Regions from separate parts of the Priestia sp. YIM B13551 genome, predicted to be linked through region 4. Evidence: riboswitches for the same ligand, from Rfam matches in the RefSeq annotation. Region 4 holds a riboswitch; each other region holds the start of a gene.
What was found. A riboswitch is a leader RNA that binds a small molecule or an ion and turns the genes downstream of it on or off. The one in region 4 is predicted to bind cyclic di-AMP.
Positions count from the first base shown of each region.

Region 1: linked by a shared signal. The riboswitch ahead of ACFX4N_RS27905 (APC family permease) and the one ahead of ACFX4N_RS14105 (potassium channel family protein) in region 4 are both predicted to bind cyclic di-AMP.
Region 2: linked by a shared signal. The riboswitch ahead of ACFX4N_RS15060 (APC family permease) and the one ahead of ACFX4N_RS14105 (potassium channel family protein) in region 4 are both predicted to bind cyclic di-AMP.
Region 3: linked by a shared signal. The riboswitch ahead of ACFX4N_RS29030 (glutamate/proton symporter GltT) and the one ahead of ACFX4N_RS14105 (potassium channel family protein) in region 4 are both predicted to bind cyclic di-AMP.

Region 1 covers NZ_JBHZOX010000012.1:18,686-26,503, reverse strand. The annotation lists gene ACFX4N_RS27930 (MFS transporter) at 1-350, shown strand, start outside; gene ACFX4N_RS27925 (DUF3231 family protein) at 972-1,979, opposite strand; gene ACFX4N_RS27920 (VOC family protein) at 2,593-3,045, shown strand; gene ACFX4N_RS27915 (hypothetical protein) at 3,374-4,156, opposite strand; gene ACFX4N_RS27910 (DUF4430 domain-containing protein) at 4,490-4,864, shown strand; cyclic di-AMP (ydaO/yuaA leader) riboswitch at 5,228-5,372, shown strand; gene ACFX4N_RS27905 (APC family permease) at 5,504-7,333, shown strand; gene ACFX4N_RS27900 (Ger(x)C family spore germination protein) at 7,442-7,818, opposite strand, start outside.
Region 2 covers NZ_JBHZOX010000002.1:1,044,849-1,052,666, forward strand. The annotation lists gene yneA (cell division suppressor protein YneA) at 47-376, opposite strand; gene lexA (transcriptional repressor LexA) at 523-1,140, shown strand; gene ACFX4N_RS15045 (magnesium transporter CorA family protein) at 1,352-2,797, shown strand; partial or broken gene ACFX4N_RS15050 (glycosyltransferase) at 2,830-3,384, shown strand; gene ACFX4N_RS15055 (cation diffusion facilitator family transporter) at 3,423-4,400, opposite strand; gene ACFX4N_RS15060 (APC family permease) at 4,509-6,335, opposite strand; cyclic di-AMP (ydaO/yuaA leader) riboswitch at 6,498-6,639, opposite strand; gene ACFX4N_RS15065 (N-acetylmuramoyl-L-alanine amidase) at 6,831-7,818, opposite strand, start outside.
Region 3 covers NZ_JBHZOX010000015.1:28,814-36,631, forward strand. The annotation lists gene ACFX4N_RS29025 (undecaprenyl-diphosphate phosphatase) at 373-1,197, shown strand; cyclic di-AMP (ydaO/yuaA leader) riboswitch at 1,471-1,610, shown strand; gene ACFX4N_RS29030 (glutamate/proton symporter GltT) at 1,717-2,976, shown strand; gene ytvI (sporulation integral membrane protein YtvI) at 3,190-4,221, shown strand; gene ACFX4N_RS29040 (DedA family protein) at 4,381-4,986, shown strand; gene ACFX4N_RS29045 (EcsC family protein) at 5,011-5,802, shown strand; gene ACFX4N_RS29050 (hypothetical protein) at 5,926-6,072, shown strand; gene ACFX4N_RS29055 (APC family permease) at 6,202-7,515, opposite strand.
Region 4 covers NZ_JBHZOX010000002.1:869,616-877,433, reverse strand. The annotation lists gene ACFX4N_RS14140 (sensor histidine kinase) at 1-264, opposite strand, end outside; gene ACFX4N_RS14135 (response regulator transcription factor) at 261-932, opposite strand; gene ACFX4N_RS14130 (S1C family serine protease) at 1,155-2,429, shown strand; gene ACFX4N_RS14125 (peptidyl-prolyl cis-trans isomerase) at 2,426-3,328, shown strand; gene ACFX4N_RS14120 (hypothetical protein) at 3,638-3,769, shown strand; gene ACFX4N_RS14115 (Lrp/AsnC family transcriptional regulator) at 3,777-4,232, opposite strand; gene ACFX4N_RS14110 (carboxymuconolactone decarboxylase family protein) at 4,353-4,811, shown strand; cyclic di-AMP (ydaO/yuaA leader) riboswitch at 4,927-5,071, shown strand; gene ACFX4N_RS14105 (potassium channel family protein) at 5,196-5,855, shown strand; gene ACFX4N_RS14100 (TrkH family potassium uptake protein) at 5,859-7,178, shown strand; gene ACFX4N_RS14095 (YjcZ family sporulation protein) at 7,501-7,581, shown strand; gene ACFX4N_RS14090 (YjcZ family sporulation protein) at 7,770-7,818, opposite strand, start outside.

The DNA.
Region 1 (7,818 bases), on a different contig from region 4:
TTTCGATAACAAAAGTACCTCCTCTTATTCCAGCCAGCTTTATCCTTCTAGGTTTTTCTGGAGCAATTGCTCCTGTATTAATGAATGCAGCCTTCTTGGCAACTGATGAAATGTACCATAATGAAATATCCTCTTTAGTAAATCTTGCACGTCAAATGGGCAGTGTTTTAAGTGTGATGATTGTTTCTATCATGTTAGATCTCCTTCCAAAGGAAATCGTTATACAGTATTTCATACTATGTACAATAATCATCTCTGCCCTAGCGTACACCTACTTATCCTGGGCAAACACATTTTCGATTAAATCTCTCCGATATAGTAATAAAAAGGATAGTACCCATCACCGGTAAAGATTTCTTTGCCAATTACTCATTAACAATATTCATTAAATAAGTAATGCCTTAATTAATAGGCATTACTTATTTTTGTACCTAGAACGTTGATTATGTTAACTAAAGATGTATACCATATACAGCATAAAAAGAGAAAAAACTCCTGTCGTTGGCCAGGAGTTTTTTCTGTTGAGAATTCAAATAAGAAAAGTGGTAGATGCCTCACGGCGTCTTGGGTAGTTTGCTCGAATAATAATAACTTATTCATTTTTAAGAACTTTTGTTAGAAGTACTATCTGATTATGCAACTCGTTCTTAGTAGGTAAATGTCTACAGTTATCATAATCTGCAAGTAGACATTTAACCTCCCTATAGAATAGGAAATGTTCATAGTTATCGAGCATATTTTCTCCTCCTGATGCTATCCCTATCTTTTATATGTACCCCTTCAACACGTTCTTCTAACACATGATTTCCGATAAACAACATTATGGTAACTAGCTTTGAGTATGGTATACAGCTTAAAGAAATAAAAAAAACTACCAACCGGAAAGAGGTAGTTTTTCTATAGCGCAAATGGAATCGTGCTGATGCTTCATTGCATCTCGAATAGTTTGCTCAAGATATTAGAGTTATTATTTATTGTTTTTCTTTTGCAATTTCTTTTCTATTAGGAGCAAGTGGTGGCTGTTCTAGCCACTTGTTTTTCACCATAATATCAAACCAGTTTTTGGTGATTACTAGATTTTTTAGAATGGCTTTTTCATAAGCTACACCAAGGTCTGTTCTCATGGCTGATGCTAGACCTGTCCCGTGATATATTTGTGCAGTTTGAGTCAAGAAACCAATATGATACAACATTAATTTATCCGAAAAAGGAGAGTCTTTTGACGTTGTAACTTCTGATTCCCACGACATTGGAACTGGCAAATTATCCTTGTGCATAATTTTTGTTAAGGCTTGTATGTTTTCATCAGCCGTTTTTTCAGAATGCTCCAAGAACTCTCTTACCTCTTTCGATTCAGTGACTTGACTGAATCCGATTGAAAGAGCTTTAGCCATAATGCTCTTTTTAATGTTAAGAGAACTACTGATCATTTCTGTAGCAGATAAAACTCTACCTTTTCCGAAGAATCCATCAGAAAAATCTTTGGTAGATATAAATTCAGGGCTCTCGTTAGGATAGAAATAGGGGTCTCTTTGGAATTTTCCTTTTTCAAGCAATAACTCAATGGTTAAATCGTACATATTTTTTGCATCATTATCACATGAATTGTAAAATTCCCGTAAGTCCTTTCTAACAGAAACACTTAAAGAAGTTGTATGTCCCAACAAACCATGCACAGTCATAAGATGCAAATAATTTAAGCAGAATGTGTCAGAAAACAATCTCTCTGCACTTTTATTAAGGTCGGACTCAGTAAATCCAATTGGAACGGGAAATCCATCTTTCTCAAGGAAGGAAACAACCTGCTTCTTTTGCTTTTCGAAGGTCTCAAGGGCAATTAAAAAAAGGTTTTTTATTGATTCGTCTTCAATAATAGAAAACATATACCTATTTACTATATCAGTCATTGTTCCGTTTACATACTCCCCCCAAAGTGTTCCTATTTCGGAAGATGTAAGTTTTAAATTATCATTTTTCATTTTCTCACCTCTTGCGTATTATTTACTAATTTATTAATAGATATGAATTATTTCTTGAATTAATGGGACTTGAGTTGAAGAAGGACAATGAGAAATCACATATCCTTAATGCCACGTATTGAATATATCTAATACAGAAAAAGGGAAGCTCACATTTGTGAGCTTCCCTTTTAGTTTATAGGTTCCTGATGTTAAGTAAATCGTTAAGTATTTCATAAAAATAATTGGTTTAACTATTTACTCTAGATGACGACAAATAGCGTCTTTTTCTACAATATACAACAAATATGGCCTAGTGACAGGTAGAAATATTTTGTGGGGAAGTCGAAGTTGTTTTACCGAATAGCAACTACGGTATCGAATTTTTGAAACTATTTAAACATGATGGCATTCACGAAATAAGGTTGGCAAATATTCCAATAGTAGAAGGTTTAAGAGGTTTATGAAATGTTGTTCGTTAACAAGATATTATATGACATATCCGAAAACCCAGTTTCACATTTCCCTATATTGTGACAAGGTGTTTCTTGTTTGAAAGGGATTTGAAACTTTTTAATAGAATAATTATGAAGATGGTCAGATAATAAATTTTTACACATAAGGAGATAAAACTATGGCAAAAAACAACTTACTAAGAATGGACAATGTCAGCATCGTTGTAGAATCCCTTGATGACGCAATTTTTTTCTTTGAGGAGATTGGCTTGAACCTCGAAGGGCGAGCCACTGTCGAAGGTGAATGGGCTGGTCGCGTAACCGGATTGGGTTCTCAGTGCGTAGAGATTGCTATGATGGTTACCCCAGATGGCCACAGCCGACTTGAACTCTCGCGATTTCTCACCCCACCTACTATATCAGATCACCGGACTGCTCCTGTAAACGCCCTCGGTTATCTACGCGTCATGTTTACCGTTGAAGACATTGACGAAATGGTATCGAGACTCACTAAGTATGGTGCTCAGCTCGTTGGCGAAGTGGTTCAGTACGAGGACTCGTATCGGCTCTGCTACATTCGTGGAATCGAAGGACTTCTAATCGGTTTGGCAGAACAACTTGGTAACAAATAAGTAAGTGACATTTTATAAAAAGCCTTTACTGAAATATACATTACTGAAGTAAAAATATTCGAAGAAAATTCCTATTCAATAAAAGTGCGCAATTCACCTGTAAAGGTTCTTTTGCTGGCTCACTTCCGGAAAGAGGTATTATGTTAACTACGTTTGTATAGAATATACAGATTAAAAAGAGAAAAACTCCTGCTGTGTCTGAACAGGAGTTTTTCTCTTTTTATTAACAGAATGTCCTTTTGATGCCATTGCTTGCATCTTGGGTAGTTTGCTCTGGTTACGATGTTTTAATTCATATAAATGTAGCAAAAATCTGCATGTCACCTTGTCACTTTTTTCCCTTTTCGATATAAAATTCTGGGTTTTGATAGGTTTTCTCTAGAAAGTTCTTTTGTTCTTTTTCAGCAAGCTTATTATTTTCAACTGTATTGATATGAGCATCATAAGTGGCGAACCCATAAAGAGAAGGGAAAAACAGTAACCATTCTGGATTTAATATGTTGGTAGCTTTCTGGATTTCGCCTAAAAAGAGAAGAGAAATAGCTTCAAGAAGATGAGAATAGTAAAAGAAAACGACGGTCCAAGTAACAATAAAAAAAGCAACGATTATTCGATGAATATAAAGCTGACCTAAACCTGGCATAAATAAGGACCATAGGATAGACATAATAGGGTTTCTTTTATCCAAGTAGTTAATCTCCATAGCTCCCATACTAAAGGAATTAAAGGTGTGATTTTCTCTTTCAGCTAAGAGATATATTTTATTTAAATCAACCGTCGTTCGATAACTATCCCATATGGCAAAGATATAAACAGGAATATAAATGAGAAGCCACCTAGTGTTTAGTGACTCTTTCGCCATGTCTATGTCCCCTTGAAAGGAATGAATCATAGCCACGTTTATATTTGACTGGAGATTAATAACAACTTCCCAAATAAATAAAACAAATCCTCGAAGATATTTAGATAAAAGTAAATGTCCGAAGCCAGGAAAGGCTGCTGACCACCAGGCTATAATGTAGGGATTTCTTAAGTGAATCTGAGTGGTTCCAAATATACTAACGTGAGCTATATAGCGTCTTGCTGTGTTATCGTTTGTATAGTTTTTCATGTATGTTCTCCTATGGAATTATTAGGGGAGTGAAAAAAACGTTTTTTACATCTTTAATCCATAATTAACATACTTTGATATATTTATTCTGTTTTACACGTTTAAAATACCTAAAAATCCTTCATGAGATAAAAAGTGTTTTTAGATATTAGGTTCCTAGAAAATCCATTATGGTAACTAAGTTCATATATGATATTTATTAAAAAAGCAGAAAAAACTCCCTAACACCAGGAAATTTTTCTGTTGCGTATTAAACACTGAACTATATTTAAAAATTATAATTTTCACTAAAGTGCTCATAATATGGTAAATACGTCAAAAGGAGATACAAAAATGCTTATTAAAAAGATACTGATATTTTTACCAATATTCCTTTTTGTTATTTATTCCCCTACGCACGCATTAGAGATGACGAGTACTTTCAGAATTGTAAATGATAAAAACGAGACGATTGCTTCAAAAGAAGTTTCATTTCAAGAAGGTGAGACATTATACGAAGTAACAAAAAGGGCCTTTAACATAGAAGAATCCCAAGGGAATATTATATCTATAAATGGTATCCATTCAATTCCAAAGAAAAATATACATTGGGCTGTTTTTGTAAACAGGAATTTTATAGAGTTAGGTTTAGATGAAGTCACGCTCAATGAAAATGATGAGGTAGTATGGGCTTTGAAAAATTGGGATAATCAAGAAATTTTAAAGTAAATAACATAGAAAATTAAAACATCCTACAAAAAGTAGTTGGTTATTATTCTAACTACTTTTTTGTAAGTTATAATTTCCGATAATGCTGATTATATAAACTAGAGGTGTATATGATATGCAGCTGAAAAACAGAAAAACCTACCCTGGTGTGTGATAGGGTAGGTTTTTCTGCTACATTATTTAACCAAAGGACTGAAGCCTCACGGCGTCTTGAGTAGTTTGCTCAAGATATCAAAATTTATTTATCTACATAAAAGAGAAAAACAAATTATATGAAAATTAGTTTTAATTGAAACGGCTCTTTACAAATGTAAAATTCAGGCGTATAGTACCTACCATACATATATGATCTTGCTATTTTCATACCTTTTATCGCTTAATCCACTAAGGAATGGGGGACCCATTTTTGTGTGCACTTGCACTTGGGGTGAATCCTTCGAAAAGAAGGTAGGACTACTCTAAAGGCCCGAACCCGACAGCTAACCTCATCAGCGTTTGGAGAGAAGGTTTGCTTTTATTTGTCCTGGAAAGAACACTAAGCAGAACCTTAGTGTTCTTTTTTGTGTTTTTTTTCTGAGATAGGGAATGATGAGAGTAAACTAATATAGGTAAATGGCAAAGGTTTCAGGAGGAGTTTAGATGAGTTATTCATCCCTAAAACGTTTATTAATTGGGAGGCCACTTAAATCAAAAGAGTTAGGTGAACAAAAGCTAAATAAGGTCAAGGCATTAGCTATTCTTTCATCTGATGCACTTTCATCCGTGGCGTACGGCCCAGAACAAGTCTTAATTGTGCTTGCTACCATTGGAATGATCGCATTTTGGTACTCCATCCCAATTGGTATTGGGGTACTTATTCTTTTAACGGCACTTATTCTTTCGTATCGCCAAATTATTTATGCGTACCCAGAAGGGGGAGGGGCGTATGTTGTATCGAAATATAATCTCGGAGAAAATGCAGGTCTTATTGCCGGAGGATCTTTATTAGTAGACTATATTTTAACGGTGTCTGTAAGTATTTCATCTGGAACTGATGCATTAACGTCTGCTTTTCCTGTTCTTCATGACTATAGAGTCATCATCGCTTGCTTATTGGTTATTTTTATTATGGTTTTGAACCTAAGAGGGGTAACAGAATCTGCGTCAGCCTTAGCCTATCCTGTTTATTTGTTTGTTCTTGCACTACTTCTATTAATAGGTGTAGGCATATGGAAAGTAGCGACTGGTCAGGTTTCTCCTGACGTTCATCCAGCCTTGGGAACTGTAGTTCCAGGGATTAGCTTATTCTTACTACTACGAGCTTTCTCATCGGGGTGTTCAGCCCTTACAGGTGTTGAAGCTATTTCTAATGCTGTAACGAACTTCAAAGAACCAGCTGCACGAAATGCAGTTCGTACACTTGTTGCGATGGGTATTATTTTAGCTATTCTGTTTTCAGGTGTCATGTTCTTGGCTTATTGGTTTGGAATTGTACCTAAAGCTGAGGAGACGGTTGTTTCCCAGCTTGCTTCCCAAGTATTTGGACGAAATGGTTTCTATTATTTTGTTCAAGGTACGACGGCTTTAATTTTAGTGTTAGCTGCCAATACAGGCTTTTCAGCCTTTCCTTTACTGGCTGTTAATTTAGCTGTAGATAAGTATATTCCGCGTATGTTTACGATACGTGGTGATCGTTTGGGCTATTCAAATGGAATTGTCACACTTGGAATTGCCTCTATTGCGCTCATTATAGCGTTTCAAGGTAATACAGAACGGTTAATCCCTTTATATGCGGTTGGAGTATTTATTCCATTTACGCTATCTCAAACGGGCATGATTGTAAAATGGCTAAGAGAAAAGCCAGCTGGCTGGCAAGGGAAATTAGTGACCAATTTTATAGGAGCTTTTATTAGCTTCACGGTACTGATTATTTTCTTTACAACAAAATTTTCACAAGTATGGGCTGTTTTAATCTTCTTACCTCTTATTGTCTATCTGTTTCACCGTATTAAGAACCATTACGTAGAGGTAGGAAAGCAACTTCGCATGAAGCCAGGAGACAAAGAAGCATTAGCACTAGAAGGAAATGTAGTCATTATACCGGTTGCAGGCTTAACAAGGGCTGTCGAGAATTCCATTAACTATGCAAAAATTATTGGAGACACAGTGATTGCGGTCCATGTGGCATTTGACCGTGAAAGTGAAAAGAGAATGGAAGAGATATGGAACGAACGATATCCTGATATACGCTTAGTTACCTTCTACTCACAATATCGAAGTCTAGTTGGGCCTCTTTTACGCTTTATTGATCGTGTAGAAGAGCGAGCTGATGATAGTCATATGGCTGTCACCGTTTTAATTCCGCAATTTATCACAAGAAAAAGCTGGCATAACGCATTGCATAACCAATCAAGCTTATTACTAAGAGCACACCTTCTTTATCGGAAAAATGTCATTGTAACTACATTGCCTTATAAATTTAAAAAATAAAAAAGCAAACCCCTTTTCACATGTATGAAAAGGGGTTTAATTCGATCATTCATCTTGTGTTGAGAAAAACAGATGACATTTAGAATAACCCACATTACATCATCTTTATCACTTTTGATTCTCTTTTATCCCTGAAAGATACGATTTATTTCGTAAGCCAGCTCGACGCACATAGGCTTCCACTTTTATATCTACATTTAACTTCGGAAAGTACACATCATTCCATTCCGTCTTTAATTTTTTAAATTGATTCGGTCTAGTACGGTGAACCACTTCGCCAAATCCTAAGATATCCGTTTTATTTTTTTGCGCACGTTCAATAGCTGCCTTTAGCTCTTTTTTAATTTCTTTCCTAAGGGATTGTTCGATTTTTGTAATGACCTTTGGATTCGTGATATCAACAGGTACCTCCATGTCACCGATATCTCCTTCAACACGTGTATGAACAGAAATATGAGGTTGACCATTCTTCACTTGAGCAGACA
Region 2 (7,818 bases), 180 kb from region 4:
ACGACCTTTTCGGCTTCTAACAATATTCAGGAACGGCCGTTACACACTACTGTTCAATTGCCACTTGATTATGTAACTCTTTTTTTAAAACAGGAATATATAATTTATCTCCAGGAGATAAAGACTGGGCAGTGTCTGAGTTTAAATCATTGACTTCTTCAACCCATTTGACAAATTCATTGGTGGTCAAATGATGGTGATTATGATACTTGTTGGACAAGTCCCAAAGCGTATCTCCTTTTGTAATAGTAACCGTTGAATATTTGTCTAAATCTACTTTATCCGCTCCTAAAACCAGCGTCAATACATATGTAAGTGCAGCGATAACTGCAAAAAAAATAGCGTAATGTTTCATAGAATGTAAGAATTGTTGCATATTATGATCCCCCTATCAGAATATATGTTCTTATTTTAGTGAGAACATTTGTTTCTGTCAATGGAATTCTTCGAACTTATGTTTGTATATTGACACATCACGTGGTATAATTCACCTAAAGAATAGCTAAAATCGAGGTGAAAAATATGAAGCTATCAAAACGTCAACAAGACATACTAGATTTTATTAAGCACGAAGTAAAATTAAAAGGTTATCCGCCTTCTGTTCGCGAGATTGGGGAAGCGGTAGGATTAGCCTCTAGCTCCACTGTACACGGGCATTTAGCTCGTTTAGAAAGCAAAGGGTTAATTCGCAGAGATCCAACAAAACCGAGAGCAATCGAAGTTCTTCAACTAGACGAAGTAAACATCCCTAAAAGCAATGTCATTAATGTTCCTGTTATTGGTAAAGTAACAGCGGGTCTTCCTATAACAGCCGTTGAAAATGTGGAAGAATATTTCCCTCTTCCAGATAAATTCGTTTCTCCAGATGATCATGTATTTATGCTTGAAATTATGGGAGAAAGTATGATTGAAGCAGGTATTCTAGATGGCGATATGGTAATCGTACGTCAGCAGCAAACAGCTAATAATGGAGATATTGTGGTCGCTATGACCGAAGACAACGAAGCAACGGTAAAACGCTTCTTTAAAGAAGAAAATTTCGTTCGTTTACAGCCTGAAAATTCAACGATGGCGCCTATTATTCTTCGCCACGTAACGATTTTAGGAAAAGTAACTGGTGTATATCGCACGATTCACTAATCAGACACTGTATGTAAAACCAACTAATCATGATGTTAGTTGGTTTTTTTACGTTTGTTTTCTAAAAAAATTGGCATATTATAAATGATACGTTGAATCATCGCAGGCAGGTAGAACGGTTTTTATAAAGCTTGTTTTATCCTTTACTTTCTATCTGCATTTCCTCGACTCTTACAAGGAAATACAACCGACTATAAAAAGGATGTAGTTTATGACCAATACACCAAGGAAAACAGAACCATTTCAAACCATTGTACCTACCAAAGCAATGAACATGTTTCTTTTTCCTTTTTCCTTTGACCGAAAAAATAAAGAGCAGCTTGTTCATGCACTGGAAGCAAATTTGTTCGAGTTTTTTTCCATTCAAAACAAACATTTAGAAAAAGAATACTACGGAGAACAATATTACGTATCTCATGATAGCCTGGATCAATATTTTCTTCCTTACATTGAATGCATTCTATTCCCTGACTCGTGCGAAAAAGAAGGGTTGCTTAGATTTTCAAAAAAAATAGACCATACCATTACTTTACACACTTCCTCCACCACCGTGTCTAGCAACGTGCTGTCTGTGGATGTTTTTTTATGTCCTTTTGAAATTGGCGTCATGACCATTCGCACTGAGATGAGCCATAATCATTACACCTATGATGATATTTTAGAGTTCATGAATCATTTTCGTGTATTAGAACCGAAGCTTGCTGAAGAGCATGGATCCACCATTACCTATGAACATCATCGCTATAGCAAAGTGCAAGGTTATATTTTTTCACAGCTCGCGCCATTTTTGAACGAACACATCAAGAAAGAAGCCACACGTGAACAGCACGTTGGGAGCCTTCCTTATTTTATCGATGAACGGATGTTTGTGTTAAGTTATGTAACGGTAAATCAAGAGCAAGAGATTAATTCCACAACTTTATTTCGTACTGGACAGCTAAATAGCTATACGCCTGGCGGGAAAGCGTTTATTTCTGCACACAATCATGAGTATATTAAAACGTATAATACTAAACACGTGTATTCCAGATGGGCTCCTGAAACCTATTACGTCATAACAGACCATGTGTTTTCGTGTATTTCTAAATCGACAGACTCTAAAACGGATCAGCTTTTGATGAATCATCTATTTGGCCAGCATTACTATAATTTATTTTTACATTTTTTCTATAAAATCGTGTTGCTAAAACTATCTTATGAATATTCTCAGCTCACGTTTCATAAAAATTCAGAGGGCATTGAACGACTAATCCGCTCTATTACCGTGTTTTCAGGTAAATATTTGTTTTTAGAAATTAGCTCTCGCACAGAAGGTCAAGAGTTTTCTGAGCTCTTTAAAAAAATCTTTCATATCAATTCTCTTTATCAAGAAGTCAAAGAAACCCTTGGTACTTTGTACCAAAATCAAGAGAAAATCGCAGCCAAGCGTCACAATTACTTATTATTAATTTTAACGATTTACACGGTTCTTTCCGGTATTTACGGAATGAATTTAGTTATTAGCAAACTAAAGGGAAACATCCATTGGGATAGTATGAAGCAGTTTTCTATCTTTGAATATATCGCTTTAATAGTAGCTCTATCAGGAATTCTGATCAGCATTAGTCTCGGAGTGAGTTCCCTATGGAATTTATTAAAAGATCGGTTTAAAACATAAAAGCTGTTCGCATACGTATGGATGCAAACAGCTTTTTAAATTATATGTCCGATATCGAAATCCCTAAAGACACGGGAGATTTTCGTATTATCGACCGAAAAGTAGCGGATGTATTCAAAAAAATGACTGAACGCAATCGTTTTGTACGAGGAATGATGTCTTGGATTGGCTTCAGGCAAACATATGTAGAATATGAGTGCGATGAACGCTTTGCTGGTGAAACAAAATATCCTTTAAAAAAGATGATCAAGTTTGCTTCAGATGGAATTATTGGGTTTTCAACGAAGTTTTTGCGTTTAGTAATGATTATTGGCTGGTTATCGGTTTTTGTATCACTTTTAGTTTTAAGTTATTCGATTGTTGTTTGGCTGATAGGTAAAAACATTCAGCCTGGCTGGACTTCTATTATGATAGCTATCACCTTCTTTAGCGGTATTCAGCTACTTGGCTTAGGACTAGTCGGACAATACATCGCAAGAATTTACGATGAAAGTAAAAATAGACCTATTTACGTTGTACGTGAAACCATTAACTTCTCGAAAGCTTCAACAGATTCTCCAAACGTACGTGAAAAAGTATATAGCTAAAAAAACAAGGAAGAAAACAGCTGTTTTCTTCCTTGTTTTTATTCTTTTTGAAGCTGTAAATCACTTGGCACCCAGTCCGGAATTCCATCATCTTCATCAAATTCAATAATGACATCCGTTACTCCTTTTTCCTGTAAAATACGATTTTCCAGACGATCTTTAATATCATCAGCTTCTGCCACTGTTAAAACAGGATCAATTTCTACTTTTAATTCAACGTGAAGCTCTTCTCCTTCTTTCATCACCATTAACGTTTGAATATCACGCACTTGTACATCTTGCATGACAATCGCGCCAATTTTCATTTCCATTTCTTTATCCGCTTCGCCAAGCGCTCCAGCAGCATTATCTAAAAAGACTCGTCCTACTACAAAAAACATCATAAGACCAATTAAAATAGAAGCAATTCCTTCAGCTTGATGAAAAGGCGTAAATCGCGAAATAAAAACGGCGATTAAAGCCAATACGCCTCCTCCAGTAGCTACCAGATCTTCCATAAAAACAAGTTTAGTTGCTGGCTTGGCTTTCTTTAAATGAACAAAGCTTTGCGCAAAAACATTTGTTTCTGCAGGGTTTATCCCCACATCGTGCAAAATTTCTTTCATTGCCTTAAATAGAACAAACATTTCAAGTAACACCGAGATGCCAAGTACTGCAATATTTAAAATAAAGCCTGAAGACTTCGTCGGATGAAGAATGTGGTGATATCCTTCTTTAATCGTTTCAAACGCCATAATTCCTACTACAAGAACCGCTCCTAATAGAACAAGATTAACCAATCGGCCAAATCCGTTTGGAAATCGTTTGGTCGGGGCTTTTTTACTTAATGCCGAACCTATAAAAACAAAAAACTGATTTGCTGCATCCCCTAAGCTGTGCATCGTTTCAGCAAACATCGCTACATTCCCTGTTAAAGCGAAAGCAATCCCTTTAATAATGGAAATAATAGTATTCACTATAGCGGCCATCATGGCCGATTTATTTCCTTTTCGCAATAACTTAATTAATTCACTCATACAATCCCTCCGTTTGCGCCTTTATGAGATTCGATTACGGTTAGTGTATGTGAATTTAAAAATTAAAAACCTCCAACATACAAGTTGGAGGTTTTTAGTCATGTTTCATTATTTTTTAAAACGGTACGGTACAGTTGTAACGATTACGTTTTTACGGTAAAGCAAATGTGCTTTTAACAGCAGACTGGACTGATTGTGAAGGATATTTTGCCAGCTTTTTTTCGTAATGAATTGTGGAATAACGACCGTAATAGCCATATTGTTTTCCCGCGCTTTTTCCTCGGCCATATCAATGAATCGAAACAGCGGCCGCACTAAGCTGCGGTATTGAGAATGAAACGTAACAATACGAATATCAGGCTGCCACTTCTCCCACTTCTCTTCCATTCTCTTTTCGCTTTCTCGATCAAAGGCCACATGCACTGCAATAACGGTATCGCCAATCGTTCTTGCATAATTTAATGAATTTTCTACTACCTTTGTCATTCCTGCTACAGGAACAATGACCACACTTCCTTCAAGCTTTCCAATCTTTTCTCCTTGCTTAATGCGAAGCTGCTCTCCTACCGCTTCATAATGCGTATGAATGCGATGAAAAATATAGACAATAACCGGTAAGAAAATGAGCACGGACCATACTTGTGAAAACTTCGTTGTAAACAAAATGATTAGCACAGTTAAGGTAATAAGCGCACCAATTAAGTTAATGGTTAGCTTTCCTTGCCAGCCGGCCGGCTTTTCTCTAAGCCATTTGACAATCATGCCTGTTTGAGAAAGCGTGAATGGAATGAACACTCCAACTGCATAAAGAGGGATTAATTGTTCAGTCGCTCCTTTAAAAGCTACAATTAAGACAATAGAAGCAATTCCAAGGGTCACAATTCCATTTGAATAGCCTAGTCGATCGCCACGAATTTGAAACATTCTTGGCATGTATTTATCAGACGATAAGTTGACAGCCAGCAAAGGGAAAGCTGAAAAGCCCGTATTCGCTGCTAGCACTAGAATTAGAGCTGTTGTGCCTTGAATAAAATAATAAAATCCATTTCGTCCAAACACACTCGATGCAATTTGTGATACAACCGTTTCATCTGCTTTTGGAGAAATGCCAAGCCAATAAGCTAAAAACGTGATGCCCGAAAATAAAACGGCTAAAATACCGCCCATCAGCATTAATGTATGAACAGCATTTTTTGCACCTGGCTCTTTAAAGTTAGGCACTGCATTTGAAATAGCTTCTACACCTGTCAATGCCGAACAGCCTGACGAAAAAGCTTTTAATAATAAAAACAAACTAATACCTGGCACTACTGTACCGAGAGATGGATGAAGCTCAGGTGAAACTTGACCTGTCGCTATTTTAAACAAGCCTACCGCTATTAACAAAATAAGAGCAATAACAAATAAATAAACCGGATAAGCTAATACAGAAGCGGATTCTGTTACACCACGTAAATTTAAAACGGTAATAAAAATCACCAGCAAACACGCAATTACTACATTGTAATGATGCAGCGTTGGAAAAGCCGAAGTTAAAGCATCGGTTCCTGCTGAAACACTCACGGCAACTGTTAAAATATAATCTACTAACAGTGACCCCCCAGCGATAAGCCCAGGATTTTCTCCTAAATTGGTTTTCGAAACAATATAAGCTCCTCCGCCTTGCGGATACGCATAAATAATTTGACGATATGAAAGAATTAAAGCCGTCAGGAGTACCAATACCCCAATCGCAATTGGAATCGAATACCAATAGGCAAGGACGCCGACTGTTGCAAGTACAATCAAAATTTGTTCTGTTCCATAAGCCACTGAAGATAAGGCATCTGAAGATAAAATAGCCAGTGCTTTAAGCTTACTAAGCTTTTGATCGCCTAACTCTTTTGTTTTAAGCGGCTTTCCAATCAATAATCTTTTGAGAACTGAATAGTTCACGCAATTTCCCTCCGATGATTGCCTAGCTACTATTTACTATTCATTGCTAAGCTCCGTTACAAGTTCACGAACAAGTGATATCATTCCTAAAAAATACCTTTTTATGTTAAAAAAGCGCACAAAAAAAACACTAAGGGTTCTCAGCGTTTTTACACAGCTTAAACCTCCTCTCCAAAACGCTTATGGGGTTAGCTGTCGGATTCGGGCTATGAGAGTAGCCCTACCTTTAAAAAAAGGATTCACCCCAAGTGACAATGCACAAATTTGGGTCCCCCACTTCTGACGAATTAAGCGATAACAGGTCAATATAATTTTCGGTTAAAGGGTATGATCGATAACATGTTTCTTTCATAACTATCCTTTGTTCTTAGATAATATACTCCCGTACAAATGGTTTGTAAAGCATTATTTTACGTAAACCATAAAATAGTACTTAAGGCGCTTTTAACAGAAAAACAAAAGGCCTTCTGCTCGCTTACAGAAGACCTTTTTGCTTTAACTTTTTGCTTTTAAAACGGCTGCTAGCTTGTTTTTCGTTTGAGGACCATAAATGCCATCTACATCATAAGGAAGATACACAAGCTGAAAACGTCTTACTGCATCTTTCGTTTGAACTCCATATATTCCGTCTACTGACCCTACTTTAAAATTAACTGCGTTTAATGCTCTTTGAAGCTGTTTCACGGCTTCTCCAGAATCACCTTGCTTTAAAATTCCATTGGGAAGTGGATATTGTTCAGCAGGTGGTGTTGGAGATGGGTTTGGTGAAGTCCCTGAAGGAATAACAATTGTTTTTCCAACCTGTAGTGTTAAAGGATCAGAAAGCCCTGTATTCGCTTCTTGAAGCGCTTGTACTGTTATATTGTACTTCTGTGCAATACTGTACAGCGTATCTCCTTGCTTGATCGTATACGTTTTTGTACCTGGTTCAGAAGGTGATGGATTTGGTGTTGGTGTTGGATTTGGGTTTGGAACTGCACGACGGGGTAAATTCAAATAGACGGCAATTCCTTTTGCATACGATTCACCCATGCTTTTTAAAAAAGCTTCGTTTTGGAGAAGTGCTGCATCGGTGCGGTTATCAATAAAAGCTATTTCAGTTAGTACTGCGGGCATATTTGTTAAGCGAAGCACCGCATAATTGGCTGACTTTCGACCGCGATTCGGATGATTATACGATAGCAGCGTTGGCTGTACTTGGCCGTGGACAATTGATTGAAACGTTTTACTGGCATTGCTAGCGCTTCTGTAAACATAATCTTCGTACCCTGTTCCTCCACCGGCATTTACGTGAATAGACATAAATGCATCTGCTCCCCACGAATTAGCTTGAGAAGCGCGCTGAGATAACGATAAAAAAGTATCTGTGGTACGAGTGGTTTTAATCGTAAAGTCACTGTAGGTGCTATTTAAATAGCTTATTAAATATTGTTGAATTTTTAAAACTAAGTTTTTTTCATACAGTCCATTCGCTCCAACTGCT
Region 3 (7,818 bases), on a different contig from region 4:
AGCAAGCACTAGTTGATTAAAATGATAGATGACAGTAAAGGGGATGGAAAAAACATAATGATTTAGTCGTATTTTCACACCAAAGAAAAATAGTCTAGATGATTCATTTTTAGCTAAGGGCCCGGAATTTATACCGAACATAGTGACTAATTTCTAAAATAAATAAAAGCTGATATCGTGTTTTTTGGTTATAGCATGTAAGGTTTTTATTACAAATTATTAAAGATTCTTATCTTTTTGCAAATACACATTGTATTTCATAGTTTTAACAATTATGATAAAAAAGCAAGTGTCAAAATAGGAAAATAGTTGAGCATGTAAAACGAAGCGATAAGCTTATTAATTTGAAAGAAAGGCAAGGTACATAGCTTTATGTGGGAAATTATTGTAGCAATCATTTTAGGGATTGTAGAAGGTTTAACAGAGTTTGCTCCTGTTTCGTCAACTGGGCATATGATTATTGTGGATGACCTGTGGTTAAATTCAAAAGAATTATTTTCATCTCCAGTAGCTAATACATTTAAAATTGTTATTCAGCTAGGGTCGATCTTAGCAGTAGTTGTTATTTTTAAAGATCGTTTTATTAATTTATTAGGATTAGGAAAAAAACCAGCTGCTCCAATTGGACCGACAAATCGCTTGAATTTAATGCAGGTAATTGTTGGTCTGTTACCCGCAGGAGTGTTAGGACTTTTGTTTGATGATTACATTGATGAACATTTGTTTTCTTTAAATACGGTGCTAATTGGCTTAGTGGTCGGAGCTGTATTAATGATTCTAGCAGATTTGTTTGGACCTAAACGTCCGCGTGTAGAGACGGTGGACCAAATGTCTTATGGACAAGCACTGGGTATAGGACTGTTTCAATGTATTGCTCTTTGGCCAGGTTTTTCTCGTTCAGGCTCAACGATTTCAGGAGGGGTTCTTCTTGGAATGAGCCATAAGGCAGCCGCAGATTTTACATTTATTATGGCAGTGCCAATCATGGCAGGAGCAAGTGGACTTTCATTGGTTAAAAACTGGCAGTATTTCACATCAGATGCACTACCGTTTTTTATTGCTGGTTTTATCAGCGCCTTTATTTTTGCGCTGGTATCTATTCGCTTTTTCCTGAAATTAATTAATCGTATCAAATTAGTACCATTTGCACTATATCGAATTGTTTTAGCAGCTATTCTATATTTTGTATTTTTATAAAATAAACACGCGTGTTCTTTAGTCCCTTAAACTTCTAATAGAGACTCAAAGAGCAAGAAAAAGCTATTGCAATGTTGCAATAGCTTTTTTGCATAAATATATATTATCGCCTTTTGAAAGCGTTTTACAAACATGGGTATTGACAAAACGTGTCGAAAAATAGTAAATTAATATTTGTGCAGTATAAAGTTAAGTAAAAGTAAGACTTCTGTTTAGTTTTATTGACTGTAAAAAACGTATGACAACGTATAGATCGTTTTAATTTTATAAAAACTGAATAATAAGCTTAATCGTATAGAGCGGGGGAATCATTATCGGCAGTAAAGCTGCCTTGGGGTGAATCCTTACAAAAGGTAGGAAACTCTCAATTCCGAATCCGACAGTTAACCCCGTTTGCTTTATTGAGAGAAAGAGCCCAAAATAGCGTAAGTAAAAGGCTGTTCTTTCTTAAGAATAGTCTTTTTTTGTTTTTTCAGAAAAGTATATACAAATGTCATACATCTTTGGGGAGGTACATCTATGAAAAAAATTCGTTTTGGTTTGGCTACGCAGATTTTTACCGGTTTAATCCTTGGTGTTCTTGTAGGGGTAATTTGGTTTAACGATCCGCGTGTAGTAACATACCTACAGCCGCTAGGAGACCTATTTTTAAGATTAATTAAGATGATTGTTATTCCAATTGTTATCTCAAGCTTAGTCGTTGGAGTTGCAGGAGCAGGGAGCGGTAAACAGGTCGGAAAGCTCGGCGTTAAAACCATTCTCTATTTTGAAATTATTACGACTTTTGCAATTATAATCGGTGTATTGGTTGCTAATATTTTTCATCCTGGGCAAGGTGTAGACATTCATTCAGCACAGAAGAGTGATATTTCACAATACGTTGAAACATCCAAACAGCAAGAAGGAAAGTCAGTGGCTGAAACTTTCTTACACATTGTTCCAACAAACTTTTTCCAGTCAATTGTTGAAGGAGACATGCTAGCAATTATCTTCTTTACAGTGTTATTTGCACTTGGAGTAGCGGCAATTGGGGAAAGAGGAAAGCCAGTTGTACAATTCTTCGACGGCGTTTCTCACGCAATGTTTCACGTGGTAAACCTTGTAATGAAAGTGGCTCCAATTGGTGTATTTGCTTTAATTGGTGTAACAGTTTCAAAATTCGGCTTAGAGTCACTCCTTTCATTAGGAAAGCTTGTTATCTTAGTTTACTTAGCGTTAATTTTCTTCCTACTTGTTGTATTAGGAGGAATCGCGAAATGGGCAGGAATTAACATTTTCCACTTATTCCGCTATATGAAAGATGAACTGTTGTTAGCATACAGTACATCTAGTTCTGAGACAGTTCTTCCGCGTATTATGGAAAAACTTGAAAAGATGGGCTGTCCAAAAGCTATCGTATCGTTCGTTGTACCAATTGGTTATACATTTAACCTAGATGGTTCCGTTCTTTATCAAGCGATTGCAGCGTTATTCTTAGCGCAGGTGTACGGTATTGATTTAACGATCGTTCAACAGCTGACGCTCATTCTTGTATTGATGGTTACATCTAAAGGAATGGCTGCCGTGCCAGGAACATCATTTGTTGTATTATTGGCTACTCTTGGAACAATCGGCGTTCCGGCAGAAGGATTAGCCTTCATTGCTGGAGTAGACAGAATCATGGATATGGCACGTACGGTTGTTAACTTAGTAGGAAACACACTAGCAGCAATTGTGATGTCTAAATCTGAAGGCAAATTTGACCCTAAAAAAGGTACAGAGGTCATGAGAGCCGGCTAATTTATAAATTAAAAAGCTACTTATTCTATTCAAAAAATTAGAATAAGTAGCTTTTTTCATAATAATTCCTTTATTATTATGGAAATTGACCCTATAATATGTAACATCAGGTATAAATATATCCAAATTTTATTCTTACATAAAAGCAGTCACTGGTTCCTTTCTTTATCAATAAATATAGAGATAGCTTAGCTAGTTGGGGGATAGTAGAGTATGTGGAAAAAGCGAATATGGGTCATCGCCTCGATAGTAATCGTATGTTTGTTAATCCCTTACAGTTTACCGATTGTGTTTGCTTTATTAACAGCATTAGCGCTTGAGGGTATTGTTCAAAAATTGCATCAATCTTTTAAAATGAAGAGAGTCTATGCAGTGCTTATGACCTTCATTTTATATGTTGTTTCGCTCATACTTATTGGATTTTTTATTGTTCGGACAATCGTTACGCAAGTGGTTGCTCTTTCAAAAATAGCGCCTTCCTTTGTAAAAGAAATCTATGAAACCGCGATTTATCCAACTATTATTAAGTGGAAATACTATTCAAACGCTCTTCCTACAGAAGTGATTTCTTCTATCGAGCGCACGCTTGAAAAGACCGTAAATTCATTAGATTCTCTATTAAAAAGTACCGTAGAAATCATCATTAGCTTTGCGGCTACTGTTCCTGGGTTTCTATTAGAGTTTCTTATTTATTTAGTAGCGCTTGTATTTATCAGCCTTGAGCTGCCTGCTATTAAAAATAAAATTAAGTCATTTTTAACAGAAGAAACGAAATATAAGCTACAAGTTGTCATCACTCAGCTTATCCAAGCGGGGGTTGGTTTTATTAAGGCACAAATTATCTTAAGTGTCATGACGTTTGTAATGGCTTATGTAGGGCTTTGGCTATTAGATGTTCCGTATACCGCGCTGCTTAGTTTATTAATTGTAATTGTCGATATCTTACCAATCCTTGGGACAGGCTCGGTGCTCGTTCCATGGGGGATTTTTGCTCTTACGCAAGGGCATGACTCATTAGCAATCGGCTTATTTATTCTATTTGGAGTCATTACGGTAGTAAGACGTGTAGTAGAACCAAAAGTATTTTCTACAAATATGGGTATTTCACCTTTGGCTGCACTAGTTAGTTTGTACATTGGATTTAAACTTTTAGGCTTTGTCGGATTATTTTTAGGACCGGCTTTAGTTATTTTATACGATGCTCTTCGTAAAGTAGGTATTATTCAAATTAACTTTAAACTATAAAAGCGCTGGATAAAACTAGCGCTTTTTTTATTGAAACTTTTGTAGTACGTAATACGTAAAGAGGGAAAGGAAAAAACTATGCCGCGTTGGTTTTTATCTATCAATCGGCTAAATTATAGTTTTGCAGTCTTAGATTTAATGACATGAGGAGGAGAATTTTTGTTAGAGTCGGTTTTACTTTCTTTAATTGAAGCGCTAAAACAGCTCTCTTATTTTGGCGTAATTTTAGCATTAACGTTTGAATTTGTCCCGGCAGAGCTTGTTTTACCTTTAGTAGGGTATTGGGTGTATCAAGGTGATATGAACTTGTATCTGGCTATCCTTGCAGGTACAGTAGGCGGTGTTTGTGGACCGTTGACTCTTTATGCACTGGGACGTTACGGTGGACGACCGCTGGTTTTAAAATATGGAAAATACTTTTTGGTGAAAGAAAAAGAAATTGACGCCGCCGATCGCTTTTTTAATAAGTACGGCAGCGGGGTTGCTTTTTTTGGACGCTTTATTCCAGGAGTGCGCACGGCTATCTCTTTTCCGTGCGGGATGGCAAAAATGAATGTATGGCTGTTTTCTATTTATACATTTGTTGCGATGCTTCCAGTAACGGCTATTTACGTATATTTAGGATATAAGCTAGGACCTAAGTGGAAAGAGGTGGGGCCGATTGTGTCTCAATATATGCAGCCTATTGGAATCGGAATTGTTGTTTTAATTGCATTGTTTTTTATCATTAAATATGTGCGGAATAAACAAGTAGGGCAGAGCTGATAAATCGAGGAAAAGAGTGAGGATATGTCAGAGCATGAGCAGTTAAGAGTAGAGTTACGAAAAATTGAAAAGTGGGAGAAAGACCAAAAAGGACTTTTTTTCTGGGAGCGGCTGGCTCGCTTGCCTTTTTCAGCTTTAGATAAAGTAACGCCAAAGTTCATTCATCAAAAAATAGAAAAATTATTAGATGAAATTGCTAAGTATGTTGATAATGGAGGCCAGTATTTAGCTAATACGTCTGCCACGCTAGAAAAAGCATCAGCTCAATTACAAGAAAAGAAGCAGCTTTCAATAGAGGATATTCAGCATTTATCTCTGCAAGAAATGGATGGATTGGCGGAGTATTTTATTGAAGTCCGAAAAAAGAATGCACAGCTGCAAGGAGCTACAACCGGGGTAGGCGGGATTTTTACACTGGCGATTGATATTCCTTTTGTATTGGGACTTACACTTAAGACACTGCAAGAAGTGGCTGTTTCTTATGGTTACGATCCCACTGAGCAAGAGGAACGCATTTTCATGGTCAAATGCATGCAGTTTTCATCCTCTGATATTGTAGGAAAGCGTGCGATTTTAGAAGAATTAGCAAGCGGCAATCGAACGCAGAGCTTGCAGCAGCTGCAAGGGTGGAGAGAAGTGTTTCTAACCTACAGGGACAACTTGGGATGGAAAAAGCTGTTTCAAATGATTCCTATAGCAGGAATGGTATTCGGGGCTTATATTAACAAACAAGCGATTAATGATATAGGCGAAGTTGGAATGATGCTTTACCGTAAAAGACGTATTTTGGAAAAAGTCTCACAATCGCAACAATAAAAAGAGACTGGTACAAAAGTATTTTAGTTGAAGAAAGATCCGAACGAGTTTGATTCTTGGTTGAGAATCAAATACGTTCGGATTTTTTCATTGGTATAGTAAATGTAGCTTTCATGTGTTTAGTTGCTTCTAGCTGTTGATTGGAGGGCAAGGCGAAGACTCCTGTGGAAAAGCGGAACAGATGAGACCCCGCAGGAGCGCAAGCGACGAGGAGGCTCAACGGCCGCCCGCGGAAAGCGAAGCCTTGCACGGAAATCAACAGCGGTGTAACGAGTGATTCATACTAGATCGTTTACCTTTTTGTTCGTGTTTAGATGGGATTGATTTGCTTATATCTGAATTACTTTTTTTCGACATTATTTCTGGGGAAATATGTCGAGGTGTGCTAAGTCTAGTTCCTTAATCAAAATGAAAAGTAGGAATGGTAATAGTATTTTTTCGTCTGGCAATCAGTAAATAAATAATTCCGATTACACTCCATACAATACCGATAAATAAGGATGTTATTTCTAAGTTAAGCCACATAAAAAATAAAAATAAACTGCCAAGTAAAGGCATAAGTACATATGAAATATATCCACTAAGAGATCGTTTGTTTTGATGAATAAAATAATGGATAAAAACCGCTATGTTCACTGAACTGAACGCAATTAAAGCACCAAAATTAATTAAAGAGGTAGCTTTTTCAAGAGACAGACCTAGTGAAATTAAGGAGAGGCCACCAATAATCACCACGTTCCAAACAGGCGTCTTTGTTTTAGGGTGAATATAGCCAAAAATTCTCCGAGGCAGATAACCATCTTTCCCAATTGCATAGAGAAGTCTTGATGCACTCATATGTGAGGCAAGTCCAGAAGCAATAGTTGAAGTCAAGGCCGCTGCTACAAAAATAGATTTAAAAAGCTGGCCGCCAATTTTATAAGCAATTTCCGCTGATGCACCTTCTAAATCATGAAACAAAGAGGCTGAAGGGAAAAGGAGCTGAGCAAAGTAAGAAACTGTGATAAATAAGGCGCCTCCCGTACATGCAATAATGAGAATCCCTTTAGGAATGGTTTTCTCAGGCTTAAGTGTTTCTTCGGCCATGGTGGTTACAGCATCAAATCCTAAAAAAGAAAAGCATAAAATAGCTGCTCCGTTTAATAACAGAGATATAGAGGCCGATTCACTTATAAACGGTTTAAATGATAGCTCTTGGCCTTGAGTTGTAGCACTTAAAATAATAAAGATAATAGCGACTAAAATTTGAAAAGCAACTAATAGCGTACCAAAAGAAACGGTTAAATGAACGCTAAAAATATTCATTATGGTCATGATGACAACAAAGCTGATAATCCATACGGCCTTTGGAACACCTGGAAACAGAGAGCTTAGGTAAATATTTGTCAAAAGTGCATTGATCATTGGCAGAAATAGATAATCAAGAAGAGCCGTCCATCCTACCAAAAAACCAATGCTTGGATTCAGTACTTGCTGTGCATATGTATAAGAGGAACCAGCTCCCGGAAAAGCTTTTACCATTTTTCCGTAACTAATGGCTGTAAATAAAATAGCAATCAACGTGAATGCATAAGCGCCTGAAACATGTCCATCTGTTGATTCTGTTACAATGCCAAATGTATCAAAAACGGCCATAGGTGCCATGTAGCCTAAGCCTATCACGACGATATGCCATAATTTTAGTTGTTTAAGAAGAGAAGGTTCATGATTCATATTTGTCATCCTTTCTATGTATAATCATTCTGCATTATTTATTATTATACTATATTATTAGGTTTGTCATCTTTTTTTAAAAAAGAAGAGAAAATTGCGCGCTGAGAGATAAAGAGCGTTTAATTGATTACTAGATAAAGCAAAAAAATGCTTTTTTTCACTTTGATTTTTACCATTGAGTCTAGAAAGTATTTTACATAAAATGAAAGAAAGTAAAAAAGCTTCGTTTAGGGTGATCTACTTGTAATAAATACGAAAACAAATTTTTGAATGCGGTTACATTTTTGTCGGTATACAAAGTTA
Region 4 (7,818 bases):
ATGTTCAGGCAATAAAATATGATCCACGGTTCGATTGCCAAGTGTTGGTTCACTGTCTTCATTGCTAAAGTAGTATTCACCTGAGCGGCTTGGCAAGCCGTATTCTTTTAAAATATGCTGTTCATTTTCAATAGTGGTATAAATTTCATTCGTGAAGAACTGCCTGAGCGTCGTTGGGAATAAAATAGCGAGCAAAATTGAAATAAGCAGTAAAATACCGGAGATGACGAGCCAAATTTGAAATGCAAGCGACTTGTTTTTCATGCTTTCATCATCCGGTATCCGTATCCGTAAATCGTTTCAATTCGTGCTTGCGGCATTTTTTTACGCACGCGCCTTACTAAATCATCCACCACTCGGTCTGTGCCGAAATAATCTTCTCCCCAAATGAGATTCAGCAGCTGCTCCCGTGAAAAAGCCTGTCCAAGGTCTTTTGAGATAGTGACAAGAAAATCAAATTCTTTAGACGTTAAATCAATCGGCTTTCCATTTTCACTGACCGTACGGGTATGTAAATCGATTTCATAAGGAGTCAGCGTAATGGTATCGGTTTTCTTTTGATTGGAACCATATACGCGGTTTAGCAGTTTGTTTGCTCGAATAACTAGTTCACGAGGCAAAAAAGGCTTTGATAAATAGTCGTCGCTGCCCATTTCAAGCCCAAGAACCCGGTCAATATCGGCATCGCGGGCTGAGATGAAAATAACAGGCACATGTGGCGTTTGCTGCTTGATTTCGCGAATGAGCTGATACCCGTCAATGTCAGGCAGCATAATATCTAAAATCCACAGATGCGGAGGAGTTGCAATCATTTCTTTGGCGTCCGTGCCATTAAAAAATGAGCGAACGTCCCAGCCTTCTTTTTGAAGGTAAAGGGTTAAAACTTCGTTTAAATTTTGTTCATCCTCTACTAAATATAGTGTAAAGCTCAAATTTGACACCTTCCTCTGAATATATGAAAATTAAGGTAAATAAAGCATATTACGCCATATATGCGCGTTTCTTTAAAGGTCTATGTACCCGCTATTATACTACGTGTTTGCTGTTATAAAGAAATTTTTCACAATTTCACACATTGTTTTGATACTTATCCCAAACTTTTATTTTATAGTATAGATAACATAAAATTTGCTACGTTAAAAGGAGTGTTTTTCATGGATCCACGTGATTATGAAAGAGAGCAAGAACGAAAAGAAGAATATGAAAACCGCCAGCAGCGCTATGATCAGTATCAGCCTGCGTCATCATCACAGCCTCCAAGAAGACGCTTATTTCCAGTGATTGCATCTTCTATCGCCGGAGCAGTGCTAGGGGGAGGAATTGTGCTATACGGTGCTCCGCAGCTGGGGTTAATAGATTCAGCTGATACGCAAACAGCGAATCAAACAACGCAGACTCAAACCGCAACAACAACGAGCACCACGCCTCGAACAGTAAGCACAACCGTGAATCAGTCAGATCTTGTTTCAGTTGTAAATAAAGTATCAGCTGCTGTTGTAGGCGTGAACAATATTCAACAGCAAACAAATCCATTTTCTGGAGATACCCAAACGCAAGAAGCAGGAACGGGTTCCGGTGTTATTTTCAAAAAGGAAAATGGAAAAGCATACGTTGTGACCAATAACCACGTTATTGACGGCGCAAGCGAAGTAGAAGTGTCACTTTCAAACGGACAAAAAGAAAAAGCTAAGATTGTCGGAGCTGATGCGCTAACGGATTTAGCGGTGCTTGAGATGTCTGACAAAAATGTTGAACAAGTGGCGAAGTTCGGGAAATCATCGGATTTAGTAGCGGGTGAAACGGTGCTTGCAATCGGAAATCCTCTTGGTGAACAATTTTCTCGTACGGTCACACAAGGTATCGTGAGCGCAGCAAAACGCTCTGTCCCTATTTCAGAAAATTGGAACGTAGATGCAATTCAAACGGATGCGGCGATTAATCCAGGAAACAGCGGCGGTGCCTTGATCAATTCTTCCGGTGAAGTAGTCGGTATCAACAGTATGAAAATTTCAGAAGACAATGTAGAAGGCATCGGCTTTGCTCTTCCAAGTGATGAAGTGCAGCCGACGATTGAACAGCTGATGAAAAACGGAAAAATAACGCGTCCATATATGGGGGTAGGTCTTCAAGATGTAGGTCAGCTTTCAGCTGCAACAAAACAAAACCAGCTAGGCCTAACCAGCGATACGTCTGAAGGAGTTGTCGTAACGACGGTTGAACCATTCTCTTCTGCTTCTGATGCAGGTTTACAATCAAAAGACGTGATTGTTGCCATCGATGGAAATGAAGTCAAAACATCCAGTGATTTACGTCAATATCTATACACAAAACGTAAAGTAGGAGACACGGTAAAATTAGACGTGTATCGAAATGGAAAAAAACAAACTATTTCTCTGAAGCTTTCAGAGCAGCAGGATAACAATGGATGAGTTCAACACCGTTAAAGCTGCTGCTAGCAGTATTAACAGCGTTCGGATTTTTAACCGGCTGCGAAGGGAAGCATTCAAACACGATGTTTCCTTCTGTAGAAATTAGTCAGCTATCTTCTACCAAAGAACTGGCAGCGTATGAGGGAGGCAAGGTGACAGGAGCTGAATTCAACCGTTTTTTAGCCGTTGAAGGGTTCTTAAATCCAGATGCTCCGCTAAATGATACGAGCTACCGCAAAGAGTTATTGCGGCAGCTTGTTATGCAAAAAATCTTAATTTCGCATCTAAAGACAAGCGATAAAGTACAAAAACAAGTCGAGGATATGTGGAAGCAAATTAAACGCTCATATGACGAGGATACAAGAAAACAAGGTTATGAAGTGTTAAATATTCGTTCCAGTGATGTAACCAACCAGCTAACGAATCAGTTTAAATTAGAAGAATATTTTCGTAAACAAATTACGTCTGATGAACTAACTGCTTACTATAAACGTATTGAAAACGATCTAACGCGCGTATCTTTTACGCAGCTGGCTTTTTCCACTTTACATGATGCCGCTGCCGCTGCGGCTGAACTGCAAAAGGGAACATCGCTTCAGGACGTTCAAAAAAAATATGCTGATGTCCAGACAGTGAGCAAAATAGAGAATGCTGATAATCTAAAGCTTTCAAGTTTATCTCCCTCTTTTATAGATGTTTTAAAAAAACAGCACATCGGAGAGAGTAGTGAGCCCATTAAAATGGGTAAAGTCTATTATATTCTTATTTTAAAACAAAAAGATAAAAAAACGGAATCAGAAGTCAAAGAAGAAATGATGAAAGAACTTGTTTTGAATCATATCAACCGGTATATCCAGGATCAACTGCCAAGGTTTCACGTGACTTTCAACCTTAGGTAGTTCCCTTTTATATAGATTGATTGTTTTCAAAAAACAAGCAGGTAAAAGAGCTTTCTATTAATAGAGAGCTCTTTTACATTTTTAAGTAGACAGAAATGTCGGCACCTGATAAAATGAAGTTGTAAAACTTTCATTATTCGGAAAATTTATACCCTCCAGCTTTGGAGGGTTATTTTTTATGCTGTTGGACGAATAAAAGAGGCTGGGACAAAAGTAGTTTAATGGAAAGAAGATCCGAACGATGAATCGTTCGGATTTTTTCGTTAGTATGGTGAACGTATGTTTAATCTATTTATTTGGTTCTAGCTGTTGATTGGAGGGCAAGGCGAAGACTCCTGCGGAAAGCGAAGCCTGGCACGGAAATCAACAGCGGTGTCAAAAGTGATTCATACGAGCTTATTGATCCCATTGTTCGCTTTTAGATTGGACCGCTTTCGTTAGGTTTCAATCACTTTTCATCTTTTAAATGACTCAATAATGCAGGAGCCATCTCCACGTGAGAAAGGGCGATGTGTGAAATCGTTTTGGCATAAGGTGTAATTTCGTTAATAAATTGTTCGAGTACGTGCAGGTGAGGAAGCTGAAGCTTTGTAATAAAGCAGGCTTGCCCGGCGATGCGTTCACAGAATAAAGCGTAGGGATACTGAGAAATAAATCGTTTAAAACGCTCGTGCTCTCCGTTTTTCATGGTTACTTCAATAAAACACGACACAGGCAAATGCAGCTTTTCATAATCAATATCGATCGTATATCCTTTTATAACGCCAAAGCTCTCTAGCTGCCTTACTCGCTCTGCCACCGAAGGAGGAGACAGGTTAATTTGTTTTCCTAGCTCTCGTAAGGAAAGGCGGCTGTTTTGCTGCAGCGCCTGCAAAATCGATAAATCAATTTCATCAATTTTCAATTGAAAACCTTCTTTCTCATTAACGTTTCATTTGATTAGTAATAGTAGATAAGATGTTTTATATGTAATCTGAAATTTCCATTTTTCTTACTATAATAATTAAAAAGGAGTGAGTAAAAAATGGCAAGAGTTTTGTTAGCAAACGAAGAGGGAACAAATTTTGAAAAAGCATTGAATTTAATTCCGCATGTAAAAAGATTGTATGATGAGCTTTACGACACGCTTTGGAACAGCGATATAGTAGAAAAAGAGACTAAGGAAAAAATTAGGCTTTATCTAGCAGGTGTTAACGGCTGTGAGACGTGTATGAGCATGTCATATTTAGGCGATGAGACGCTTAATCAAAAAGTGTTAAGAGAAAAAGAGCTGGAAGAAAAAGATCGATTACTGTTTCGATTTATTGATGTATACCGGGTGCGTCCAAGGGAGTTGACGGATGCTGATATGAATCAATTAAAGAAATTTTACAGTGATACGCAGCTGTTAGAGCTTTTGGCTGTTATTAATTTATTTGATCAATTTCACAAAATGATTGTCAGTTTAGATTTATATGATTTTTGCAGCTTGCAGGGCAAGTGAGATCTTCCCTAAAAATATCTTGACAGACAAAATCCACAGGAGTAAGATAGCTTTCGTGAAGTGAAACGCATCATGAATCGAATCGATTATTCTAAAAAATAGATCATAGACATTTGAATAAAAATCGCTTAATCCATTACGGAGCGGAGGACCCATTATTTACGCACATATTGTGCTCCGGGGTGAATCCTTAAAAAGGTAGGGTTACTCTTAAAACCCGAACCCGACAGCTAACTTCGCAAGCGTTTTGAGGGGGAAGAGTGTGGAAAAACACAGGAGCCTTCCTGTGTTTTTTTGCGCTTTTTTTAAGAAAAGGATGTAATTTTTTAGAAAAAGTATAAGCTAAGAGAACACACAGCAGTTGAAGAAAGGAATAAATACATTATGAAAAAACAGTTTGCTGTATTGGGATTAGGTCGTTTTGGAGGCAGTTTGGTTGAAGAGTTTGCTAATCTGGATGTGGATGTGCTCGCTATTGACCGCAATCAAGAGGTAGTAAATAAATTTAGCAACTCAGCTACATATGTTGTGCAAGCAAACGCGATTGATGAAGCTAGCTTAAAGGGGCTAGGTATCCGCAATGTTGATCATGCGCTTATTTCGTTTGGAGATGATATCGAAGCAAGCGTACTCGCAACCATGCTTTTAAAAGATATGGGCGTTAAGCAAGTATGGGTAAAAGCAGTGAATATGTATCATCAAAAAGTGCTCGAAAAAATAGGAGCGGACAAAGTTATTCATCCAGAGCGCGATATCGCTAAGCGTATTGCTCATCACGTGGTGTCAGAAAAAATCATTGATTACATTGAACTGTCAAAGGATTATAGTATTGTCGAAATTGTCGCCTCTAAGAAACTTCATAATAAAACGCTGTTTGATTTAAACATTCGTGCCAAGTACGGCTGCAATATTATCGGCTTTCAGCGAAAAGACGGGGAAATGGTTATTTCGCCTACCGCACATGAAATAATTGAACAAGGAGATATGCTGATTGTTATCGGACATAATCGCGATTTGAACCGTTTTGAAGAAGAAGGAGTTTAACTCATGAAAAAACAAATCATTAAACTCACCCCTCCGCAGCTGCTTGTCTCTATTTTTGGAGGAGGAATTATTATTGGTGCTCTTCTATTGATGATGCCTTTTTCTACTACTGAGCCAATCCGGTGGGTAGACGCCCTTTTTACATCTACTTCCGCTATGACAGTGACCGGCTTAGCCGTCGTAGATACAGGTACACGTTTTACCGTCATCGGTCAAACGATCATTATGCTGTTAATTCAAATAGGCGGTCTTGGCATTATGTCATTTGCCGTGTTGATTTTTATGATGCTAGGTAAAAAAATTGGATTTAAAGAGCGTATGCTCGTTCAGCAGGCCTTAAATCAGACGAGCGCCGGCGGAGTTGTGCTGCTAGTTAAAAGGCTGTTTATCTTTTCATTTTTAATTGAGTTTGTTGCACTTATCTTCTTAGCAATACGCTGGGTTCCGGAATTCGGATGGTCTAAGGGATTGTTCTTTAGCTTGTTTCATTCGATTTCTGCTTTTAATAACGCAGGGTTTGGACTGCTGTCTGATAACTTAGTTCAGTATGTAGGAGACCCTATTATTAACATAACAATTTCTTTTCTGTTCATTATTGGCGGGTTAGGGTTTACCGTCCTTGCTGATATGTGGGTGAAAAAATCGTACAAAAAACTAACGCTGCATTCAAAAATTATGATTATCAGCACGTTTGCGATTAACGTGACTGCAATGCTTTTTATTTTTTTCTTAGAGTACGGCAATTCACATACGCTTGGAAATTTATCATTAGGGGACAAAGCATGGGCGTCTTATTTTCAAGCAGTAACGACAAGAACCGCTGGATTTAATACGATTGATTTAGCTCACCTGCATGACGCAACGGTGTTTTTAATGGTTTTATTAATGTTTATTGGTGCAGGAAGTGCGTCAACGGGAGGCGGTATCAAACTAACAACGTTTGTGGTAATTATTTTTTCAGTATGGGCATTTTTACGAAGCAGGGAAGATATTGTGCTCCTAAAGAGAAGGCTCCTTCCCCTTCACGTGTTTAAGGCACTAGCCATCACGATGATTTCAATTATGTTTGTGTTTGGGGCCATTTTCCTGTTAAATATTTCGGAAAACCTGCCGTTTGTAAAAATTATGTTTGAAGTTGTTTCTGCGTTTGGAACAGTAGGTTTATCGATGGGAGCCACTCCTGAACTTTCGTACTTTGGACGCGTGATTATTATCTTTATCATGTTTTTAGGAAAAGTGGGGCCATTAACGCTTGCATTTTCATTATCAAAACAGAAGAGAGAAGCTGTACGATATCCAAACGAAGATATTATGCTAGGGTAAGAAAAATCGCCTCCAAGGAGGCGGTTTTTTATGTTATTTATATATTCAAGACATATAAGAGGTTACGCACAAAACAGTTGCGATGAATAAAAAGAAGGCAAAGACAAGAACAATGGGCAATTTGGAATGTCGGCGCATTAAAGGTCCCCCTTTTTTATAGTAAAAAATCTCTTACTATATATAACGAAAGAAACAAAAATATGATTCACTTTTTTAGCGAAATTTGAAGGTTTTTCTCATAAAAATCCGCACCCCTGTCCTAAACATTTTGCCAAGCTGTTGCATACACTAAAAGCAGATAACAGGAAGTGAGGGATGATACGTGGGAAAACAAAGTTTTGCGTTAATCGTTGTGTTATTTGTTTTACTTGTTATTGTAGGTGCGTCTGGCTTTCGCTTTTAAATGTTAGTTCTTTATTTGCGCATAGCCCCTGTCAAGAAGGGCATACTAGGGGGAAGTGAAAACCAAAAATTTCTTCAATATTGCCGAACAATGAGTTCCTCTACTCATTTATCTAATCGGTATGTAGCCATGCGAAAGCATGGTTTTTTTGTCGTAAGAGGATGAATGATGTTCATCCTCTTTAGAAATTAATAGTAGCAAGAACACCCTACGATTACTAATAAAATAAATAAAACA